One region of the Desulfofarcimen acetoxidans DSM 771 genome, then DNA from elsewhere that is predicted to be linked to it. Evidence: a T-box and tRNA genes for the amino acid it is inferred to sense, from the RefSeq annotation. Region 1 holds a T-box; the other holds one or more tRNA genes.
What was found. The T-box of region 1 lies ahead of pheS (phenylalanine--tRNA ligase subunit alpha). A T-box ahead of a tRNA ligase gene usually reads a tRNA of that ligase, here a tRNA-Phe.
Positions count from the first base shown of each region.

Region 2: it encodes a tRNA-Phe, which carries the amino acid that the T-box ahead of pheS (phenylalanine--tRNA ligase subunit alpha) is inferred to sense. The anticodon was not compared.

Region 1 covers NC_013216.1:2,572,103-2,575,308, reverse strand. Annotated here, with positions in the region: gene DTOX_RS11735 (TrmH family RNA methyltransferase) at 1-508, shown strand, start outside; T-box leader at 789-1,047, shown strand; gene pheS (phenylalanine--tRNA ligase subunit alpha) at 1,161-2,183, shown strand; gene pheT (phenylalanine--tRNA ligase subunit beta) at 2,220-3,206, shown strand, end outside.
Region 2 covers NC_013216.1:3,764,092-3,767,297, reverse strand. Annotated here, with positions in the region: gene speE (polyamine aminopropyltransferase) at 1-527, shown strand, start outside; gene speB (agmatinase) at 537-1,400, shown strand; tRNA gene DTOX_RS17325 (tRNA-Asp) at 1,496-1,572, shown strand; tRNA gene DTOX_RS17320 (tRNA-Phe) at 1,578-1,653, shown strand; tRNA gene DTOX_RS17315 (tRNA-Gly) at 1,657-1,731, shown strand; tRNA gene DTOX_RS17310 (tRNA-Cys) at 1,741-1,815, shown strand; gene DTOX_RS17305 (ADP-ribosylglycohydrolase family protein) at 2,124-3,116, opposite strand.

The DNA.
Region 1 (3,206 bases):
TGTGATCAAGTCTGTTCCAACCGGTTTACAGGAGATTTTAACCAGGGTCAAAAAACAGTTGCTGGTTTTAGTGGACGGTATTCAAGATCCCGGCAACCTGGGCACAATTATTAGAACATCTGATGCTGCCGGTGTAGACGCGGTGATTTTGAGCAGAGGCACAGTGGATTTATATAATCCCAAAACCCTGCGAGCTACTATGGGTTCTTTATTTCATTTGCCTGTGATTATGGCCGGTGAACCGGTTCAGGCGGCAGAGTTGTTATTACAAGCAGGAATTAGGTTGGTAGTTGGTATGCCGCAGGATTGCCAACCTGTATACTCGGTAGATTTAACCGGACCGGTAGCTCTTGTGGTGGGCAGTGAAGCTAACGGTGTAAGTGAAGGCTTAAAAAGACTGCCGGCAATCCCCGTCAATATTCCTATGCCGGGTCACGCCGAGTCTCTGAATGCGGCTATAGCGGCAGCCATAATGCTTTATGAAGCTGTCCGCCAAAGATCTGTTTAAGTACTGAAAAATAAGTTATCTTTCTTGTAATGACTCTGACCATATGTTATAATCAACCTTGAAGGTCCCCAAGAATCAGGGAAAGGTTGTGGTTAAGTTGTTTTTAACCGCCGATTTTTTTTGGAGGCTGTTCGAGGCGACCGGGTCGGTTACTGCCTACATAATGTACAGGAAACTAGCCATTCACTAGTACATTACGGTATTATTTTCTTTCTTCCCTTGTCTTGATGCAGGCTTTGGGAAAGTTATTTGGTATCTTTATTTAAATATAAATATATGGTTAACAGTAATGAAGGGGAAGAGTAAGAGGTCAATAAGTTATTCAGGGAGGAAAGGTCATTGACTGAAAGCCTTTTCAAGAACTTTGCCTGTTGAATTTCACCCCTGAACTGCAGCTGAACGTAAAATACCAGTAGGTGTAGCCGGTTTTTTCCACCGTTATCGGGAGAAAGGTTTTAATACCTGGATTTTTAAGTGGTTTGCCGGTATTCTTGAGGCAGACAAACAGGGTGGTACCGCGGAATATTTCCGTCCCTAATGGGGCGGATTTTTGTTTTACTTTGGGAAACTATGTTTATGATAGAGTGCCTATGACTGCTCGAAAGTCGTTTAAAGCGACTTTCTTGATAAATAAATGTAAAGGAGGATGGGTATGGAGAGAAAATTACGGGAGATTGCTGAAGAAGCTGCTGCAGCTGTTCAGTCAGCAGAAAATTTGGGCCAGTTAAACGATATCAGAGTCAGGGTACTGGGTAAGAAAGGCTCGCTGACTCAGGTTTTGCGAGGAATGGGCTCACTTTCAGCGGATGAACGTCCTAAAATCGGTCAAGTGGCCAATGAAGTGAGAGAGCAAATAGAAGTTGAATTGGGCAACAGGCTTAACAAGCTAAAAGCAATAGAAAAGCAAATTAAAATTAAGGCAGAAAAAATAGATATTACTCTTCCGGGCAGGCCGGTCATCCTGGGTAAAAAACACCCGTTAACCACAGTTACGGAGGAGATACAGAATATATTTCTGGGTATGGGCTTTACCATAGCTGAAGGACCTGAGATTGAACATGATTATTATAATTTTGAGGCTTTGAATCTGCCCAAGGATCACCCGGCACGTGATATGCAGGATACTTTTTTTATTACTGACGAAGTGTTGCTGCGCACTCATACCTCACCTGTACAGGTACATACTATGGAAAAAACAGTGCCGGGCTTGCCGGTAAAAATTATTGCTCCGGGCAAAGTATACCGGCGGGACGATGATGCCACACACTCACCAATGTTTCACCAGATTGAGGGTTTGGCTATAGACAAGAAAATTACTTTCAGCGATTTAAAAGGCGTCTTACAGGTTTTTGCTGAGGAGATGTTTGGATACCAGACCAAAACTCGTTTCCGCCCCAGCTATTTCCCCTTCACAGAACCCAGTGCGGAGGTTGATATTTCCTGTGTAATGTGTGGTGGAAAAGGTTGCCGTGTTTGCTCACACACAGGCTGGCTGGAGGTGCTTGGTTCAGGTATGGTGCACCCCAGAGTATTGGAAATGTCCGGTTATGATTCCGAGGAAGTAACCGGTTTTGCCTTTGGCATGGGAGTTGAAAGAATTGCTATGCTCAAATACGGTATTGATGATTTGCGCCTGCTTTTTGATAACGACTTAAGATTTTTGGGGCAGTTTTAGTTAGTCTGGTATTTTAAGATAGGGGGTTATTGCTAAGTGCTTGTATCTTATAACTGGCTAAAAGAGTATGTTGACATAGATATCCCTCCGCAGGAATTGGCAGATCGCTTGACTCTGGCCGGTGTTGCCGTGGAGAAAGTAGAGTATCTGGGGGAAGGGATAGAAAAAGTTTATACCGGTAAAATCCTGAAAATAGATAAACATCCCAATGCCGATAAGCTGGTTGTTTGTTCTATAACTACCGGAAGTGAAACCTTGCAGATCGTGACCGGTGCCACAAATGTCCGGGAAGGACATATTGTACCTGTCTCTGTTGTGGGAGCCAGTCTGGCAGGTGGTTTAAAAATTAAAAAATCAAAGCTGCGCGGTGTTGAGTCTTATGGCATGCTTTGTTCCGGCCAGGAACTGGGCATGGATGCTAAGTTCCTGCCTCCGGAACAACAAACCGGTGTTATGATTTTACCGGAAGACACTCCTATAGGTGTTGATGCAAAAGAAGTACTGGGTTTAAATGATACAATTTTGGAGCTTGACCTGACCCCAAACAGGGGAGATTGCCTCTCGATGATTGGTGTAGCGCGTGAGGTGGCTGCTATGCTTGGCTACACGCTGCGTGTGCCTCAACCGGTTGTGCAGGAACTGCCGGACGCTATTGCGGGAAAAGCCAGGGTGGACATTGCCGCTCCTTCTCTGTGCCGGCGTTATGCAGCACGGGTTTTGGTTAATGTTAAGATTGGTTCATCGCCGGGGTGGATGCAGCAAAGACTGAGGGCAGCCGGAGTGAGACCAATCAGCAATATTGTGGATGTGACCAACTACGTCATGCTGGAATTGGGTCAACCCATGCACGCATTTGATTATGACACATTGGAGAATCACCATATTATTGTACGCCGGGCTGCGGCCGGTGAGAGTATAATGACTCTGGACGGAAGCCAGCGCAAGCTGGAACAGGATATGCTGGTGATTGCCGATACCACCGGGGCGATAGCAGTAGCAGGAGTGATGGGGGGATTGCGCACC
Region 2 (3,206 bases), 1.2 Mb from region 1:
AAGTGGTGCATGTGGAGATAGACGGCAGGGTTATCGAAGTGTCTAAAAAGTACCTTCCGGAAATCAGTTGCGCTTTGGATAACCCGAGGGTTGAGGTTATTATTGATGACGGAATTAAGCATGTGCAGGAATATAAAGATACCTATGATGTAATTATTATTGATTCTACTGACCCGGTAGGCCCGGCAGTAGGACTTTTTAGCGCGGAGTTTTACCGGTCTGTCTCTGAGGCATTAACGCAGGACGGATTATTTGTGGCGCAGACAGAGTCCCCCTTTTATAACGAGGAACTAATCACCAGGATACAAAAAGATGTGGCAGACATCTTTCCGGTAACAAGCCTGTACCTGGCATGCGTTCCTACCTATCCTGGCGGTTTGTGGAGCTTTACTATAGGTTCAAAGATATATGACCCTCAAAAAGCAGATACAACCAGGTTTTCTGAGCTTGCCACCAGGTATTATTCGCCTGTGGTGCATAAGGCAAGTTTTGTATTGCCCCCTTTTGTTCAAAACCTATTGAAATAAGGTGATTAGATGAATGGCCTAGTCGAAAGAAATACGCGTTTCATGGGATGTTCGGACAGCTATGAGCAATCAGCGGTGGTGATAACCGGTGTGCCGATGGACTTTACGGTAAGCTTTCGGCCTGGGTCCAGATTTGGCCCGCAGGAGATCAGGCAAGTATCTTTTGGTCTGGAAGAATATAGTTACTATCTGAATCGTGATCTGCGGGATTTCACCTTTTTTGACTATGGCGATTTAATCTTACCCTATGGCAATATAAAAGAATGCCTGAAACGTATTGGCCAGGTAGCCGAGAAACTGTTTTCTGAGGGTAAATTCCCCCTGGTATTAGGCGGTGAGCACTTAATCAGCCTTCCTTTTATAGAAAAAGCCGCCGCCTTTTATCCTGGTCTGGCGTTGATTCATTTGGATGCTCACGCGGATTTGAGGGAAGATTATATGGGAGAGGTCTATTCACACGCTACTGTGATAAGGCGTGCAGTCGAGGCAGTGGGCGGCAGGAATGTTTACCAGTTCGGTATTCGCTCGGGTGACGGGTCTGAGTTTGCTTATGCCCGTAAGGAAACAAATTTCTACCCTGATGAGGTGATTGGTCCCCTTAAAAAAATTTTGCAGCAGTTGGGGGATAGGCCTGTATATGTAACTATGGATATAGATGTGGTTGACCCTGCCTATGCTCCAGGCACCGGCACCGCTGAGCCGGGTGGAATTACTTCACGGGAGGCCTTACAGGTAATTCATCTTCTGGGGCAGACCAGGGTGATTGGTTTTGATTTGGTAGAAGTCAGCCCGCCCTATGACGCTACCCAGCGTACTTCTTTATTGGCGGCCAAGTTGGTGCGGGAAATAATTTTGAGTTTCGGCGGAAAATAATTTTCCACATAGTAAAAGATTATAATTGACTTCCAGTTGAAAATTAGGTATACTATACATTGTCAGTGGATAAGTGTTCTGACAATATTAAATGCGGAGCTGTGGTGTAGTGGTCTAACATGCCGGCCTGTCACGCCGGAGATCGCGGGTTCGACTCCCGTCAGCTCCGCCATAAATGCCACGGTAGCTCAGTTGGTAGAGCAGAGGACTGAAAATCCTCGTGTCGGCGGTTCAATTCCGTCCCGTGGCACCATATGCGGAAGTAGCTCAGTGGTAGAGCATCGCCTTGCCAAGGCGAGGGTCGCGAGTTCGAATCTCGTCTTCCGCTCCACTTATGCCTGGCGGCATAGCCAAGTGGTAAGGCAGAGGACTGCAAATCCTCCACTCCCCAGTTCAAATCTGGGTGCCGCCTCCAATAGCAAAAGACCGTTTACTATATAGTAGTATATAGTAGACGGTTTTTTGTGTTTCAGGAAGTTATGCTTATGATGGATCAGTGAATAAGCCATTGTATAATGAAGTGCAAATTATATTGCATAATCAAGTCAGTACCACATAATTTGCGACAAGCACGAGTTCCTATGGCTGATCGAAAGCAGCCTTAAGCGACTTTTTGGGTGTTTGGGACAATTGGTAATGGCAACGAATCAATATAGGGAAGCGAGTTATATTAAACTTATTGATATGTCTATCTTATATCAAAAAATACTACCTGTTAATTTATTAAACATTTAGATCCAACAACCCACGCGCCGTTTTTTCTATAGTATCCTTAACCTTTAGTTTTTCCAGCCAGCGTCCGGGTATCGACTCGTATCCGTAAAAACACCCCGCTAGCCCACCGCAGATGGCTCCAACCGTATCAGCATCATCTCCCAGGTTAACGGCTTCAATCACGGTTGATTCAAAATCAGGGAAGTGATAGAAAACCCACAGCGCAGCTATCAGGCTGTCCAGTACAAAACCGGAGGCCCAAATCTGATTTTTCCTTAATGAAATACTGTTAGCAATATCCTCCCAGTAGCCTTTAGGCAATGCGGGCAGGTTGGCGCTGCAGTAAGCTTTTGCCTCTGCCAGCGCAGTAAAAATCATAGAGTCCTTGTCAGGGTTTCCTTCAAGGGCCGACAGAACTAACAGGTTGTAAAAGATGCAGGCTGCCGCGGCCTGGGAATCATAGTGTGTCATGTGTGATATCTGAGCGGATATCCTGCACATTTTATCTTTGTCATGTCGGTAAGCCAGACTGACAGGCAGTGTGCGCATGAGGCTGCCGTTGCCGGCGCTGCGATTGCTCAGGCTGACATGAGTTTTTTGCGAGGCCTCGGCCCAGCTGTCGTATTTCTTAAAATTATATATTGATGTACTGACAATGTTACCAATATCCCTGGGTTTGGTATCGTACCAGCTGACAAAATGCTGACCCACGGCTCTGTGCGGGTTGCCGGGGTTGTCTTGTATTCCCATGGCTACAGCCAGAGTCATAGCTGTATCATCAGTACACTCTCCCGGCTGCAGGCCTAACCAGCCTTCCCCGATAATGTCTTTTAGAACGCCGTATTTTCTTTGTATCTCATCACGGTTCATAAATTCCAGAGTAGCACCCAGAGCGTCTCCGGCGGCCAGCCCGAAAAGACCTCCTTTTATACGTTCTAACAGATTAATTGACTGCTCATAGGATATATGGCTAAATGAATTAATAACGGCAGCTTTATTCATACGCACAGCCCCTTTTATAAAAATATACAGTGTAAATATATGTTGACATCATTATACAATATAATGAGTGGGAAGAGATTAATTATTTAT